DNA from 3 places in the Pseudarthrobacter sp. S3 genome. Region 3 is predicted to be linked to each of the others. Evidence: riboswitches for the same ligand, from Rfam matches in the RefSeq annotation. Region 3 holds a riboswitch; each other region holds the start of a gene.
What was found. A riboswitch is a leader RNA that binds a small molecule or an ion and turns the genes downstream of it on or off. The one in region 3 is predicted to bind thiamine pyrophosphate.
Positions count from the first base shown of each region.

Region 1: linked by a shared signal. The riboswitch ahead of thiO (glycine oxidase ThiO) and the one ahead of thiC (phosphomethylpyrimidine synthase ThiC) in region 3 are both predicted to bind thiamine pyrophosphate.
Region 2: linked by a shared signal. The riboswitch ahead of ACQCSV_RS18865 (ECF transporter S component) and the one ahead of thiC (phosphomethylpyrimidine synthase ThiC) in region 3 are both predicted to bind thiamine pyrophosphate.

Region 1 is NZ_CP189583.1:2,954,806-2,960,371, reverse strand. It holds gene ACQCSV_RS14135 (DEAD/DEAH box helicase) at 1-334, opposite strand, end outside; gene ACQCSV_RS14130 (RNB domain-containing ribonuclease) at 627-2,147, opposite strand; gene thiE (thiamine phosphate synthase) at 2,212-2,988, opposite strand; TPP riboswitch at 3,016-3,135, shown strand; gene thiO (glycine oxidase ThiO) at 3,128-4,483, shown strand; gene thiS (sulfur carrier protein ThiS) at 4,480-4,716, shown strand; gene ACQCSV_RS14110 (thiazole synthase) at 4,721-5,536, shown strand.
Region 2 is NZ_CP189583.1:3,911,601-3,917,166, forward strand. It holds gene ACQCSV_RS18850 (UDP-N-acetylglucosamine 1-carboxyvinyltransferase) at 1-788, opposite strand, end outside; gene ACQCSV_RS18855 (energy-coupling factor transporter transmembrane component T family protein) at 923-1,717, opposite strand; gene ACQCSV_RS18860 (ABC transporter ATP-binding protein) at 1,714-3,354, opposite strand; gene ACQCSV_RS18865 (ECF transporter S component) at 3,354-4,004, opposite strand; TPP riboswitch at 4,069-4,210, opposite strand; gene ACQCSV_RS18870 (heme-degrading domain-containing protein) at 4,267-4,809, shown strand; gene ACQCSV_RS18875 (DUF4235 domain-containing protein) at 4,851-5,114, shown strand; gene mnhG (monovalent cation/H(+) antiporter subunit G) at 5,232-5,566, opposite strand, start outside.
Region 3 is NZ_CP189583.1:2,606,166-2,611,731, forward strand. It holds gene trmD (tRNA (guanosine(37)-N1)-methyltransferase TrmD) at 1-481, opposite strand, end outside; gene rimM (ribosome maturation factor RimM) at 482-1,027, opposite strand; gene ACQCSV_RS12525 (RNA-binding protein) at 1,139-1,381, opposite strand; gene rpsP (30S ribosomal protein S16) at 1,383-1,799, opposite strand; gene ACQCSV_RS12535 (hypothetical protein) at 2,012-2,449, opposite strand; gene ACQCSV_RS12540 (VOC family protein) at 2,563-3,438, opposite strand; TPP riboswitch at 3,593-3,700, shown strand; gene thiC (phosphomethylpyrimidine synthase ThiC) at 3,695-5,512, shown strand; gene ACQCSV_RS12550 (alpha/beta hydrolase) at 5,517-5,566, opposite strand, start outside.

The DNA of each region.
Region 1 (5,566 bases), 350 kb from region 3:
CTGCGAGCTTGTCATAGCCGGCGTCGTCCGGACCCACAACGCGCTGCAGGGCGGGGATGCCGAAGCCGAGGGTCTTGCCGGTGCCGGTCTTGGCCTGACCGATGATGTCGTGGCCCGAAAGCGCCACGGGCAGTGTCATGGCCTGGATGGGGAAGGGGTGGGTGATCCCGGCGTCGGCCAGGGATTCCACGATGTCGGCGCGGACGTTGAAGTCAGCGAAGGATTTTTCCTCAATCTCGTGCGGCTTCTCGTCCGAGATGATGGTTTCTTCGGGTTCGATCGTCTCGATGCCGGAGTCGTCAGTCAGGATCTGGTGGGTATGCAATTCACTCACAGGGGAGTTTCCTTATTCATTTGGGCATTGGCGCTGCCTGCTCAACGGGCCGGCCAACATGGCCGTTCCGGAGCACGCTCTGGCGCGCAAGCAAATCCAGTGGAAGCCGATCGCGGGCTATCAAAATGCTGGCACTGGTGACCAACGGGTGCATCTCAAGATCGCGTAGGGGCGGGCTTGTTGAATTCAAAATCAAGGAAATCAACGACCGGGCATCCATATCTACTTCTTCAGTCTAGCCGCAAGGACCGGGAATCCCGGCTTTGGGCCGATCAGGCCGGGCACTGATGGTTCAGGCCAGCAGCTCAAAGTGGACCTCTCGCGCGGCAATATCGGAGGAGATCAGGCGGACCCGCACCTTTGTGCCCGATTGCAGGTCGCCGGCGCAGCGTGCCGTCACGGCGGGTTCGGCGATCTGGATGATCCCCGAGGGGCCGTTCCCGTTTTTCGCAGCCCCGTTTTTCGCAGCGCCGTTCCTGGCTCCGTTGCCGTTTTTCCCGTTACCGTTTCCGTTGTCCTTTTGTGGCTTGGAGCCGGAAATCACGATCGCTTCGAATTCCTGGCCCACATGGTTGACCAACAGCGCGGCCTCCACCGTGTCCAGCGCCATGCGCTCCATCCGCGATGCCAACTGGTCGGATCCGGCCATGATCTCCGGCAGGGACGGCAGGGCTTCCCGCGCCCAGTCCGGTACCGGCTTGCCGTTGCTCAAGGCTTCGCAGATTACCAGGACAAAGCGGTCGATAAGGCGCCGGAGCGGTGCTGTGGTGTGGGCATAGGCGGCGCCGATGGCGGACTGGACGGCGTCGTCCGGGACGGTGCCGTCAAACGCCGTGTAGCTGGCGCCGCGGAACAGCATGCCGGCGGAGTGCAGGATGGCCAGTTGCCGGGGCACTGTCGGATCAAGGCTGCGGAGGTATTCGCCGTAGCTGATTTTGCCGTCCCACGGCTTGCCCAAGGCCTCGGTCTGGAGGCGGAAGTGGCGCAGTGAGCGCTCGTCCGGCGCCGGCATGGTGCGCAGGATGCCAACTTTTCCCGCCAACATGAGGTTCGCCGCCGACATTCCGGTCATCAGGGAAATCTGGGCGTTCCAGTCCTCCACCGGAAGCTGCGGTGCCGCGGCAATCCGGTAGCCGCCGTCGGGCAGTTGCACGATTTCCTGCTCAGGCATGTTCAGGCTGGCGCCGCCACGCTGCCGCTCCAGTTCAACCCGTTTGAGCCCCACTTCCTTCAGGAGCTGCAGCACGGGAGCGGGCGTCCCGGCGTCGAGTTCGGCCTGGACTCCCTTGTAGCTCAGCTTGGCCCTGCTGCGGATGGTGGCCCTGCGGATACTCACCGTGGAGACCTGTGCGGTGTTGTCCAGCCCGAACTCCCACACGTAGGCGGAACAAAGCTGCCCGGCCAGGAGGCTGCCGGCTCCTTCGCTGATGACCTCAGGGTGCAGCGGGATCCGGCCGTCCGGGGCGTAGAACGTTTGGCCGCGGCGCCGGGTCTCTGCATCCAGCACGCCGCCGGGGCGGACAAAGGACGGCACATCAGCGATGGCATAGAGCACGCGGTAGCCAGCGTCCGCGCGCTCGATGAACAGCGCCTGGTCCAGGTCAGTGGAGGACGCCGGATCGATGGTGAGGAAGTCCACCTCTGTCAGGTCAGCGCCCGGCAACTCGTGTGCGGCCACCGCCGCTTCCGCGTCCCGGACCGCCTCCGCCGGGTAGGTTCCGGGAAGTTCCAGCTCGGTCCGCAGGGCGCTCAGTGCCGCCGCGAGCTCGTTGGTCTGCTCGTGGACATTGGGGGCCAACCGATGATGTGACACGAAAATCAGGTTAGCCCGATTTGCATGGATCGTGCACGCCCACGGTCCGCCACGCGGGGAATTGTCAGGATGCGCCTGCGTCCAGGGCCGCCACGAGTGCTGCAGCCGCCGCTGCGGGATCGGGGGCCTCGGTGATGGCACGCACCACCACAATCCTGCCGGCACCGGCCTCCACTACCTGCTCCACGTTGCCAAGATCGATGCCTCCGATGGCAAACCAGGGCAAGGTGGCCTGGGCGCCGCCGGCAGCGCGGACTGCTTCGGCAGCGTACCGCACCAGCTCAAGGCCGACGCCGGCCCGGCCGGGCTTGGTGGGAGTGGCCCAGACCGGTCCGACGCAGAAGTAGTCCAGGCCGCGTTCGGACGTCAGCCCGCCGGACAGCCGGATGGCGCCTTCGATCTGTTCGGCGGTGTGCGTGGACAGCCCGACCGCTGTGGGTGCCCCAAGCAGGGCGCGGGCGGAAGCGACCGGCAGGTCTTTTTGCCCGATGTGGAAGACGGGGGCGCCGGACAGCATAGCGACATCTGCACGGTCATTGACGGCCCATAACTTTGCGTGGCGTTCGGCCGCGGCCTGAAGCACGGCCAGCAGCTCCAGCTCCTCCGCCGCCTCGATCGCCTTGTCGCGGAGCTGGATGATGTCGACGCCGCCGGCAAAAGCCGCGTCCACAAACTCGCCAAAGTCGCCGCGGTCACGGCGTGAGTCGGTGCAGAGGTACAGCCGGGCGCTGTGCGGGAGGCCCGGGCCTATGCCGCCGGTGGGATCTGTTGAGATCGAGGATTCGGGTGTGGAAGAGCTGGCTGAGGGCGTGCCTGCAGCGGCGAAGGATTGCGAGTTCATGGAAACCAGCCTAATTCCCCTAAACTGGGCAGGTACTGCGGGAGCCCGTTGCAGCCGTCACAAAGCGGCCGGGCTGAGAGGGCGTCAGAGCCGACCGCTTGACCTGATCCGGCTAGTACCGGCGTAGGGAAGGAACCATATGCCCCCCGCAATAAGCAGCCCGCCTGAGACTGCATCATTCCGACCGGACCCGGTGCTGCTCGCCGACGTGGCGGTCATCGGCGGTGGAGTCATCGGCCACGCCATAGCCTGGGAGGCCCGGCGGTCCGGCCGTTCCGTTGTGCTGATCGATGACGCGCCCGGGAGAGGCGCCAGCTGGGCAGCCGCCGGCATGCTGGCACCTGTAAGCGAACTCCACTATCAGGAGGGAGACCTCCTGGAGCTGATGCTTGCATCCTCCGGCCTGTGGCCCGGTTTCGCGGCAGACCTCGCCCTGGCAGGGGCTGGCGAGACCGGATACCTGACGACGCCGACCCTCGCCATCGGCGCGGACGCCGCGGACCGCAGGGCGCTGATGGACCTCCGGGCCGTACAGCAGGCCAGCGGCCTGGTGGTGGAACCCCTGACTGTCCGTGAGGCCAGGTCCAGGGAATCCCTGCTCAGCCCGGCCATCTCCTGTGCCCTGGACATCCCCGCAGACCATCAGGTGGATCCACGGAAGCTGGTGGCGTGCCTCCAGGAAGTCCTGGCCGTCCACGAACCGGGAGCAGAAACCGCCGTGGCCGGTGCCCGCGGGGGATTCGCCGTTGACCAGCGGGCCGCTGCCGTTCTTTGGGAGGACGGACGCATCTGCGGCGTGGCGCTCGCTGACGGCGGAACTGTCCACGCCGGGGAGACGATTGTGGCCAACGGATTGGCGGCGGGGTCGCTGGAAGGCCTGCCTGCTGGGCTGCACCTGCCCCTGCGACCCGTCTACGGTGACATCCTGCGCCTTGCTGTTCCGGAGCACCTGCGTCCGCTCCTCACCTCGACAGTCCGCGGAATAGTCCATGGTGTGCCGGTCTACATCGTTCCCAGAGGGGACGGCACGGTGGTGATCGGGGCGACGCAACGGGAGGACGCGCTCGCCGGGACAGGCGATGGTGCTGTCTCGGCCGGCGGCGTCTACCAGTTGCTGCGTGACGCCCAGGTCCTGGTGCCGGCCGTCTCGGAGCTTGAACTCCTGGAATGCACGGCACGGGCAAGGCCGGCGACCCCGGACAACGCGCCGCTCCTGGGCCGCGTACCGGTTTCCGCACCAGGAACGGGAAACCAGGAGAGCATGGAGAACATTGCCGGGCTGATTATTGCCACCGGGTTCTTCCGTCACGGAGTGCTCCTTGCTCCGGCGGCGGCAGCGATCTGCCGGGAATTGCTCGACGGCCGGACGGATCCTCGTTGGTGGGCGCTCAACCCGGCGCGCTTTTCAAGACAGCACCGCACAACCGGCACACAGTCCCCACCCAAGGACATCAGCAACATGAAGGACCTCGACCCTCAGAAGGAATCAGCATGAACATCACCCTCAACGGCTCGCGCCATTCCGTGGCGGACGACGCCTCCATCACCACCCTTATCAGTCAGATCACAGGCCGCCCCCTCGCAGCCAACGGTCAGGCGACAGACGGGCAGAAACTCGGCGTCGCCGTCGCCCATAACTCCGAAGTAGTACCCCGCAGCCAGTGGTTCGTCACGGCGCTCGCCGAAGGTGACGACGTCGAACTGGTCACAGCAGTCCAGGGAGGCTGACACCATGACAGTAACTAGCAACATCAGCTCACAGAACCTGCCCGAAGCCGCTGACAGGCTGATGATCGACGGCTTCGAGCTCGGCTCCCGCCTCATCATGGGCACCGGGGGAGCCCCGAGCCTCGACGGGTTGGGCGCTGCCCTGCTGGCGTCCGGAACCGAACTGACCACCGTGGCCATGAGGCGCTATTCGCCAGCCGAATCGGGGTCCCTTTTCCAGCTCCTGGTGGACCACGGGATCCGGATCCTGCCCAACACTGCAGGCTGCTTCACCGCCCGGGACGCGGTTATGACGGCGGAACTCGCCCGCGAAGCGCTGGAAACCGACTGGCTCAAGCTGGAAGTCATCGCCGATGAACAGACCCTGCTGCCGGACGCCGTGGAGCTGGTGGACGCCACGGAACAGCTTGTAAACCGCGGCTTCAAAGTGTTTGCCTACACCAACGATGACCCGGTCCTGGCCCTGCGGCTGGAAAACCTGGGTGCTACCGCGGTTATGCCGCTCGGAGCGCCCATCGGCACCGGCCTGGGAATCCTGAATCCACACAACATCGAACTGATCGTCTCGCGCGCCTCGGTGCCCGTGGTGCTGGACGCAGGCATCGGCACGGCATCCGACGCCGCACTGGCCATGGAACTTGGCTGTGACGCCGTGCTGCTGGCGACCGCGGTCACGCGTGCGCAGAACCCGGCACTCATGGGGGAGGCCTTCAAACACGCCGTCATCGCCGGTAGGCTGGCGAAAGCGGCCGGCAGGATTCCGCGCCGCGAGCACGCTTTGGCGTCATCGGCCATGGAAGGCCGGGCAGAGTTTCTCTAGGCCTTCTCCTCCAGGCCGGGCGCCGTCGGC
Region 2 (5,566 bases), 1.3 Mb from region 3:
TTGGGGCTGGCGTTGCGGATGACGGTGGTGCCGCGGCGGTGCGCCGCTGCCATGATTGCGTTCTCGGTGACGGTGTCTCCGCGCTCCGTCAGCACAAAGGAGCGGTCATGGGTGTCCGCCGGCGGAGCCTGGACGGCGTAGAAACCGGCCGTGGCTTCCACTGAGAGCCCGAACTGGCGCAGCGCCTGCATATGCGGTTCAACGGTGCGCGTGCCCAGATCGCACCCGCCCGCATACGGCAAGCGGTATTCCGCGGATTCGTCCAGGAGCGGACCCAGGAGCATGATCACGCTGCGTGTGCGCCGCGCGGCGTCCACATCCATGGCGTCAAGGTCCAGGACGGCCGGGCGGCGGAGCTGGAGGTCTGTGTCGTTGAGCCACGTGCATTCGACACCGATGCTGGTCAGAACCTCGACGATTCGGTTCACCTCTTCAATCCGGGCGAGGCGGCGCAGGACGGTGGTGCCGCGGTTGATCAGGCTGGCGCACAGCAGCGCAACACCGGCGTTTTTGCTGCTGTTCACATCCACCGCCCCGGACAGGGTGCGGCCGCCCTCAATCCGCAGGTGCGTCATCTGTGGTTTGCCCACTTTGACGATGCTGCGGTCCAGAATTCCTTCGAGCCGCTGGATCATCTTCAGGCTCAGGTTCTGCTTGCCCTGCTCCATCCGGGCGACGGCGCTTTGGCTGGTTCCCAGCGCGCCCGCGAGCTGGCCCTGGGTCCAGCCTTTCTCGGTCCGGGCGTCCCTGAGTGTGGCGGCGATATGCTCGGCGGTTTTCTGAATCATATACAAGAAATATCACAAATGAGCTAATGCCAGAGTATTTGGCTCTCAAGTCACGGCGCGGCGGCAGAAATACCCGCCCCATGCGATATTCGATACACCGCACACTGCAGGCAGGACGCCCCCGCAGGATCGAGCTAACGCCAGACGAAGTTCCAGGTCCCCATCGCGGCCGCGGCAACCACGGCCGCCGCCGCGATCAGCACTCCTCCCGCCAGCACCCAGGCGTCCAGCGCCGAATAGGTGGATTCCCGGGCCCACGTCCGCTGCCCGGTGCCAAAACCGCGCGCTTCCATGGTGACGGCCAGACGGGATGCGCGGCGGATGGCCTGGACCAGGAGCCCAAAGCTCTGCCCGAGGGTAGCCCGCAGCCGTTGCAGCAGGGTGCCCTGCGAGCCCACCCCGCGGGCCCGCCGCGCCATGCCGATGGTCTGCCACTCCTCGGCCAAAAGTCCCACCAGGCGCATCGCGGCCAGCGTGCCGAGGACAAACCGGTGCGGCAACCGGGCTCGCTGTGCCAGCGCATCCGCGAGGTCAGTGGGGTCTGTGCACGTCATAAGGAGGATCGCCGGCAGTGCTATCGCGAGGCCGCGCAGCATGAAGCCAATTCCCAGCTGCAGGGAGCCTTCGCTGATGGACCAGATCCCGACGTCGAGCAGTACAGCGCCGCTATCGGCCGCGACGATCGCTGTGCTCCAGCCGCCCAGGGCTGCCGCGATGATGAGCGGCCAGCCGCGCTGCCACAACAGGCGCAGGGTAAGGCCAGCCAGCGGTAAGAGCGCCAGTTCCGCCGCAATCGCCACCGAGGCGGACACCCAGTCGATGGAGAGCGCCAGCACCAGCGTGATGAGGAAAACGACGGCGAACTTGGCCAACGGGTTGGCGCGCGTCAGCGGTGCCTGGTTGCCGCGGAGAGTCAGGGCATCCCTCATGCCGCACCCGCTTCCTGGCGGGCGCCGCCGCGTGAGGCCGGGCCAAGCCGCAGTTCGGCCCCGCCCAGGACGGCGCTGAATTCCTGGTCGTGGGTCACGGAAACTACGGAGGTCCCGGCGTCCAGCAGTTCGGAAAGGAACGATGCGAGCTCGGCCCAGGTGTTGGCGTCCTGGCCGAACGTCGGCTCGTCCAGCACCAGCACACGCGGGTGGGCCGCCAGGACGGTGGCCACCGACAGGCGCCGCTTTTCGCCGCCGGACAGTGTGTACGGATTGGCTTCCACCAGGTGCGTCAGGCGCAGCCGTTCCAGCAGCTCTTCGACCCGCTCCTCGCCATGGCCCAGATGCCGCGGACCGAACATCAGTTCGTCCAGCACCCGGCCGGTAACGAACTGGTGCTCGGGCTCCTGGAACACGGTTCCGATGCGGGAAATCAGTTGGTGGGCTTTCCATTTGAACGGATCGATCCCGGCGCCCGCGGAAAGCTCGACGGCGGCAGCCACCTTCCCGGCCACCGGCGCCAGCAATCCGGCGAGCGTCAGCGCAAACGTTGACTTCCCGGCGCCGTTGGGCCCCGTGATGGTGAGTGCGTGGCCGGAACGGACCTGGGCTGTGATGCCCTGCTGCACCGGCACCGGTGGGATGGTCCGGAAGCCGCGGCGCCGCGGACGCTCACGGGAGACTGCCAGGTCCGCGGCGGCCAGCAGCAGCTCACCGGAGCCTGCGGACGCGCGGCTCCGGGTTGCCGGAACATACCCCGGCACCCAGACGCCCGCACCGATCAGCATGTCCCGTGCGTCCGCGAGCACCTGATCCGGCGGCCCGTCCAGGAGGACAGCGGATGTAGCGGCCAAACTTCCTGCGGAGCCCGCAGCGGAGCCCGGCTGGAGCACCACAATCCGGTCAACCAGGTCCTTCCAGACGGACACGCGGTGTTCCACCACAACGAGTGTGGCGCCGGTTTTGTCCAGGCAGCGGCCCACAGCGTCCCGGACTTCCAGCACGCCGGCGGGATCCAGGTTCGCGGTGGGCTCATCCAGCAGGATCAGCCCGGGCCGCATCGCGAGGATCCCGGCCAGCGCCAGACGCTGTTTCTGTCCGCCGGACAGAGCCGACGTCGGGTGGTCCAGCGGGAGCCCGGCGGCACCTGGCCCGCCGTCGGCGTCCACACCAGTGCCATTGGCGTTCAAAACAGCGCCGGCCCCGGTACTTCGCAGCCCGACGTCGTCGAGCGCTTCATGGACGCGCCGCCAGATCTCGTCCCGTGGAACGGCGAGGTTCTCGGCGCCGAAGGCGACGTCGTCACCCAGGCGCGACAGAACTACCTGCGTTTCGGGGTCTTGCTGCATCAGGCCTGAGCGGCCGCGCTGCCCGCGGGGAACCACCCCGTCGATCAGCAGCGAACCGGTTTCGTCGGCGTCGTCTCCTTCATCCCCCAGCACCCCCGCGAGCGCGTGCAGCAGCGTTGACTTGCCCGCGCCCGACGGGCCCAGCAGCAGCACCCGCTCGCCGGGAGCGATGTCGAGGTCGAGCCCATGGACGGCGGGGGCGGAACGGCCGGCATGCCGCCAGCCCCAGCCACGGGCGGATACCGTGGCGGGGCGCACTCCGGAAGCGCCGGCGTCGGAAGCGGTCATCAGTTGAAGGCGGGCTCCGACGCTGCCTTCCGGGACGCGAACGAGCTCAGCACACCGGTCTTGGCCAGGCCGCGCGTGGCGATCCAGGACAGCGCGCCCGCAATCACCGCGCCGGAGATGGTGCAGAACACGATGTAGGCGAGCTTGTCGCCCGGCTCGTAGGCGATATTCCAGCCCCACGGCAGAAACGAGTCGTTGAGGCCGCAGAACAGCCCCGCCCCGGCACCGGCAAGTAGAGCGGCGATGAGGTTGTATTTCTGGTGCAGGGAGGATTTGAACCGGAAGTTGCCGTACACCAGCAGGAAGAACACCAGTTCGGCGCCCAGGCCCTGGAGGAGTCCGGAGATCAGCACCGTGGCGCCGTACTGCGAGCCCATGATGAGTTCGCCGGTGGCGGCCACAGTTTCGCAGAAGAGCGCCGCGCCGGGTTTGCGGATGATGAGCATGCCCAGCACTGCCGGGATCATCCAGCCGCCGGCGATCAGGCCGGTCAGCGGGGGGTAAACGGCATTCATCGGTGCGGAAACGATGCCGGCGGCTTGGGACCACGCCCAGAAGATCACGCCGCCGGTGATGGCGATGAGCGCCGCCACCACGATGTCCACAACACGCCAGGTATTGCCGGTCTTTTTGAATGCTGCAGTTGTCATATTGTCCTCCTGAGGAACAGGAGGGGAAAGTGCCCCGGTAAGCGGCGCTGCCGCCGTTGCCGGACCCTTCGAGAACTCGACTCCCTTGCGCCGGTACTAACCGGATCAGGTTCGAGGGTCTGCGGCTGTCCGCACTCTCAGCGCCGGCCTGCGGGTCCCTGGCAATGCCAGTGATGTCCGACGGCGGCGCTCCCCTGTCGTAATAAATCTGCCCTGATGGGCGTGCTCCAGTTTACACCGCGGGCGGGGTAGATTGTGGGCCATGACTGCCAACAACCCGACTGTGACTGCGTTCAATCCCGATGCGACGGTGCCCCAGCCGGCGGGGCTGCTGGAGGCCCTGATCGCCCGCATCGAGGGCGAGGTCAGCGAGCTGCAGTTTCCCCATTTCACCAGGGATGATTCCCTCAACCTGGGGCTGCTGCTGGTGGAGCTCGGCAAATCGCGCCAGCTGCCTATCGCGATCGACATCACGAAGGGTGACCAGGTCCTTTTCCATGTTGCCCTGGACGGGGCCACCCCCGACAACGAGCACTGGATCCGGGCGAAGCAGCGCACCGCCGCCAGGTATGAGATCCCGTCGTTGCTGGTGGGCCTCCGCGGCCGGCTGCACGGCGGCCGGATCGAGGACCACGGCTGGTACGACGAAACCGTCTACGCGGCCCACGGCGGCTGCTTCCCGGTCTACGTCACCGGCGTGGGTGCCGTAGCCACGGTGACGGTCTCGGGCCTGCCCCAACAGCAGGACCATGATCTCGTGGTGGAGGCCCTGCGGGAGATTCTGGAGTCGATGCGGCCGGGTTAGGCTAAAGGCAGTCCCGGATCCGCTCACAAGGAGTTCAACGAATGAACCTGTTCATCAAGCTGCTCGGCACTGCAATCAGCCTCGGCGCCGGATTCGTCGGCACCAAGATGGTCAATACCGTGTGGGAAAAGTCCACGGGCCGGAAGCCTCCCACCGGCAAGGATGAAGACACCCCCACGAGCCTCCGCTCGGCGCTGACGTTCGCGCTTATTTCGGCCTCGGTCAGCACCATCATCCAGGTGCTGGCCAACCGCGGCACACAGCGGGCCATTACCCGCTTCGCCAAGTCCCAGGACATCGTCTAAGCGCACCACCAACCCATGAGTTTTTGTCCAGCTAAAGGCCTCCAACCGGCACTGACGCCGTGTTATCTGGACAAAAACTCGCGCGCGGGGCGGAACACTAGCATCGACGAATGAGGCTCAGCCCCGCCGGCCGCCGTCGTCCGCTTCATCCCGGGAGGAGTCATCCCGGGCGGATTGTGCCGCCTTCTGAACCACGGCGTCGAGTTCATCGGAGCTGAGCAGCTCGCGGTGCAGGTGCTTGGTGCGGTACCCGGCGCGGCCCACCATGTGGGCAGAAACCGGCACGGTCAGCAGCTGGAAAATCCAGGCCACGAGCAGCGCGGGCCACACCCACCAGGTGCGCATCTGCAGGCCGATGGCCGCAAGGAGCAGGAACAGCCCCAGCACCTGGGGCTTGGTGGCCGCGTGCATGCGGCTGAGCAGGTCCGGAAAGCGGAGCAGTCCGACGGCGG
Region 3 (5,566 bases):
GAACGGCCACTTCGCCGCCGTTCAGGACATAGTCGCCAAGGCTCATGGGGCGAACTCTGAAGTACTCTTCCGCCCACTCGGTGACACGCTCGTCGATGCCCTCATAGCGACCGCAGGCGAAAACCAGCTGGTCCTCTTCGGCGAGCTCATACGCCAGGGCCTGGCTGAAGCGCTCCCCAGCCGGCGAAGGGACGATCAGTACCGGCCTGGCGGGCTTTCCCCCCGCGGCCTCGGCGCCTGCTTCGGCTTGACCGGCGCCGGCGACAGCAGCCAACGCCTGCGCCCACGGCTCGGGCTTCATCACCATGCCGGCACCGCCGCCGTACGGAGTGTCGTCCACTGAACGGTGCTTGTCCGTGGTGAAATCACGCAAATCATGGACTCGCAGGTCCAGCAGGCCGTCCTGGCGGGCCTTGCCGATGAGCGAGAGTTCCAGGGGCGCCAGGTACTCCGGGAAGATACTGACGACGTCAATTCTCATCTACGCGTTTTCCTCCGGGGCGCCGGTAGCGGCTTCACCGTCGTTGACCTCAAAGAGTCCGTCCGGCGGAGTCAGCAGGACGAAACCGCCGACCACATTGACCTCGGGAACGATCTGCTCCACGAACGGGACCAGGATTTCCTTGCCGTCCGGTGTTTCAACCACGAGCAGGTCCTGGACAGGCAACGTGTGCAGGGCGGCGACCTTGCCGACTACCCGCGAACCCACGCGGGCTTCGAGCCCCACGAGCTCGTGCTCGTACCAGCCTTCGTCGTCGTCCTCGTCCAGCTCTTCGGTTTCGATGAAGAGCTTGGCGCCACGCAGGGTCTCTGCCTGGTTGCGGGTTTCGATTCCCTCGAACGCGAGCAGCAGGATGTCCTTATTCCACCGCGCACTCTCAACAATGAGGGGGCCGGCGGATGCAGGCTCCACCACAAACTCCGTACCGGGAACGAACCGGTCCCCGGGAGCGTCGGTCAGCACCTGGACCGTCACTTCGCCGCGAATTCCATGCGGTTTTCCGATTCGTGCCACCTGAAGCTGCATCTGTTCCTCTGTCTGTGATCGTGCCCGGATTAGGCGATGTGGTGAAAGCACTCCGGCCCCTCCACCGTTGCTGGTGGAAGGGCCGGAGCAAAAACTGATGTTGCTGAGCGCTTAACGGCGGCGGTCGGTATCGACGACGTCGACCCTGACCGGTTCGCCGTCTGCCAGTGCTGCCACAACGGTGCGCAATGCCCGTGCGGTACGGCCCTGGCGGCCGATCACCCGTCCCAGGTCATCCTGATGAACACGAACCTCGAGGGTGTCCCCGCGGCGGTTGTTCTTCGAGCTGACCTTGACATCGTCAGGCGAATCAACGATTCCCCGGACAAGGTGTTCGAGCGCTTCTGCCAGCAATCTACTCAGCCTCGGTGGTCTCTGCTTCGGCCGGGGCCTCGGCTGCGTCAGACTGCTTTGACTTCTTGGTGATGGCTTCCGGGATAATCACGGAACCCTTCTCCGGGGCAACAAAGGCAACCTTCGGAGCTTTGGTCTTCAGGGTGCCTTCCTGGCCCGGGAGGCCCTTGAACTTCTGCCAGTCACCGGTGATCTTGAGGATCGCGGCAACCTGCTCGGACGGCTGCGCGCCGACGCCGAGCCAGTACTGGGCACGGTCCGTGTCAACCTCGATGTATGAGGGCTCTTCGGTGGGGTGGTACTTGCCGATCTCTTCGATGGCACGGCCGTCACGCTTGGAGCGTGCGTCCATGACGACGATGCGGTAGTACGGTGCGCGCATCTTGCCAAAGCGCTTAAGGCGAATCTTTACGGCCACTTTTGTGGTCACTCCTGTTTCAGAAAAGGGGTAAACCGACGTTCTGCACCCGTGGGGCGGGCCATACTTGAGGGTTCAAAGGACAGGATCCGGACGCGGAGAGAGGGGCCACGCAGATCGAGTACCTGTTTATTGTGCCAGATCAGCGGCCGGATTTCGACTTGACACGTCGGGATGGGGCAGCCGGTCGGACCCGGCGGGCCACGGCCGGCCTACGACGACCAGACGTAGACACCGGTGCGCGCGGCGTCATCGATCGAGTTCGCCAGCTCGGCGACCTTCTTGACGTACGTCCGGGCCTCGGCCACGCCGAAGGGCATGTCATCCTGGGCGGCCCACTTTTCAGCGACGTCATCCAGGACATTACCCTCCCCCTCAGTCTCATAACTGAGCAGGTCGGCCAGCGCACGCACCATGGCCGGCGGAACCCCGAGAAGGGAATCACTCGCCACGTCCACCATGGCCAGTTCATAGTCCGCGCCGCCGGCGTGCACCGCAGCACCGGCAAGATCGCCGAGCTGCTCGATTTCGAAATCGCTGATTCCGGGAATCCGCAGACCCTCGCCCGCCGGGGAGCCGCCCGCATCCAGGACGACGGCCCGCTTCAGCGCGGCATCGTGAGTGGAAACAAAAATTTCAGTGAAGCCCATGGGAACAGCCCTTATTCCGTCGACGGTGCGGCCCGGAAGGGCTGCATCAGGTGCCGCCCCGTCCGTTCAGAATCAGCCTAGTACAAGGCAGGCCGCTCTTTTGGCATCCGCACTCAGCGGACGGCGACACGGATATTGTTGCGCCACGGGTCCTCGAAGCGAAGCACGGCGCCCGTGTGGTGCGAGGCTACACCGGCGACCATCAGGCGGTCGGCGAGCGCTCCGACGTCATCCCCGGAAGGGACCTCGATGAGCACTTCGCCCAGGCCCAGGGTGTCCCTGCGGGGACCGGCTCCGCGGCTGTTCCAGACGTTCATGGCCATGTGGTGGTGATACCCGCCCGCCGAGACAAACAGCGCCTGCCCGTGCCAGCCGGCGGTCTTTTCGAAGCCCAGCGTGCCCACGTAGAAATCGTGCGCTGACTGGACGTCGCCCACCTGGAGGTGGACGTGGCCCACGCCGGCTTCGCTAGCCCGCTGGCCGGCCACGGATTCCTGGGTCAGGTGCTGCTCGAGGTAGCGCTGCGGCGGCAGTGCCCGGCTGTCCATCACTACAGCCTTCCCATTCCAGGACCAGTTTTCGCGGGGTCTGTCCCAGTACAGTTCGATGCCGTTGCCTTCGGGGTCATTGAAGTAGAAGGCCTCGCTGACGAGGTGGTCGGCGCTGCCGGTGAAAGACCGGGGTTCGTATTGGGCCGCAGAGGCCACCGTGGCAGCCAGCGATGCCTGGTTGTCAAAGAGCAGCGCGGTGTGGAACAGCCCGGCCTCTCCCCTGCCAGGAAGGATCAGCGAAGGGGCGGCCGCGAGATGGACGAGCGGGCGTTGAAGGCGGCCAAGGTAGACGCCGCCGTCCTCTTCGGCCACAACCTCCAGGCCGAGTGCGCGCTGGTAATAGTCGGTCATCAGCTTCATGTCGCCCACCTTGAGCATGACGGTGCCCATGGAGAGGTCGGCGGGAAGGAGATCCCGGCTGGTGGCTTCTGCAGTCATTGAACGCTCCCGGTCCGTTGGCCTTCGGGGCGAAGGCGGCCATGCCACTAATTTACTTGAAGCTTCAATTTAATTCAAGTGGTTGGAGGGGCAGATTGCGACCCCGGTCCCGTGATTGCCGTCACCTGGCCGCCCTCGGCCTGTGGTAGTTTCGAGTTGACCACACGGGAGCCCTTGTAAGGGCTGAGATCGGGCTGACGCTGCCTGCGACCGTTGAACCTGTCCGGGTAATGCCGGCGAAGGAAGTGAGTATTCATTGAATACACAAGAAACACAGCTGATCCCTGCCCAAACTGACGCCGACCAGGATCAAACGTTCCAGCCTGAAACCCAGTCACTGAAGTCCCACTCACTGGCGTTCATCACTGATGACGCCACCGGAATCCGGGTTCCCGTGACCGAGATCGCACTGGAACCGTCGCCGAACGGCTCGGCGAACGGGCCTTTCCGGACCTACCGCACGGCCGGGCCGGGCAGCGATCCGGTGGTGGGCCTTAACCCGTTCCGCTCGGAGTGGATCACCGCCCGCGGCGACACCGAGCCCTACAGCGGACGGGAACGGAACCTGCTCGACGACGGCAAGTCGGCCGTGCGGCGCGGCGCAGCCTCTGCGGAGTGGAAGGGGGCACAGCCGGTGCCCCGCCGCGCCGTCGACGGCCGGAACGTCACCCAGATGCACTACGCACGGCAGGGTGTGGTGACCACGGAGATGCAGTTCGTTGCCCTTCGCGAGAACTGCGACGTGGAGCTTGTCCGAAGCGAAGTCGCTGCCGGCCGCGCCATCATCCCCAACAACATCAACCACCCGGAATCCGAACCGATGATTATCGGCAAGGCGTTCCTGGTCAAGATCAACGCAAATATCGGCAACTCCGCGGTGACCAGCTCCATTGCCGAGGAAGTGGACAAACTCCAGTGGGCCACCCAGTGGGGCGCCGATACGGTGATGGACCTCTCCACCGGCGATGACATCCACACCACGCGGGAATGGCTCATCCGCAACTCCCCCGTGCCCATCGGCACGGTGCCCATCTACCAGGCCTTGGAGAAGGTCAATGGCGAGGCCAACGCACTGACGTGGGAAATCTTCCGGGACACCGTCATTGAGCAGTGCGAGCAGGGCGTGGACTACATGACTATCCACGCCGGTGTGCTGCTGCGTTACGTGCCGCTGACGGCCAACCGCGTCACCGGCATCGTCTCAAGGGGCGGTGCGATCATGGCGGGCTGGTGCCTGGCCCACCACCAGGAAAACTTCCTCTACACGCACTTCGACGAGCTGTGCGAGATCTTCGCCAAGTACGACGTCGCGTTCTCCCTGGGCGACGGACTGCGCCCGGGAGCCACCGCGGACGCCAACGATGCCGCCCAGTTTGCGGAGCTGGACACGCTCGCGGAGCTTACGCAGCGGGCGTGGGAATTCGATGTGCAGGTCATGGTGGAGGGTCCCGGGCATGTCCCGTTCCACCTGGTGCGCGAGAACGTGGAACGCCAGCAGGAGCTCTGCAAGGGCGCCCCGTTCTACACACTGGGGCCGCTGGTCACGGACATTGCCCCGGGCTACGACCACATCACGTCCGCCATCGGCGCCACCGAAATCGCCCGGTACGGCACCGCCATGCTTTGTTACGTCACGCCCAAGGAGCACCTTGGCCTGCCGAACAAGGACGACGTGAAGACCGGGGTGATCACCTACAAGATCGCCGCCCATGCAGCCGACCTCGCCAAGGGCCACCCCGGCGCCCATGAACGGGACGACGCCCTGTCCAAGGCCCGGTTCGAGTTCCGCTGGCGCGACCAGTTCGCGCTGTCCCTGGACCCCGTCACGGCGGAGGCCTTCCATGACGAGACTCTGCCCGCCGAACCGGCCAAAACCGCACACTTCTGTTCCATGTGCGGCCCGAAGTTCTGCTCCATGAAGATCAGCCAGGACATCAGGGACGAATACGGTTCCGCAGATTCGCAGGCGGCCATCGCCGAGGCCTACAGCGGGATGCGCGAAAAGAGTGCGGAGTTCCTGGCCGCCGGCGGGAAGGTCTACCTCCCGGAGCTTCGGATTCCGGCCGGGAGCTGACGGCTCAGGAAGCCTGAACCGAGCGTGACCTGCCTACGGCGGCGATGAACGACC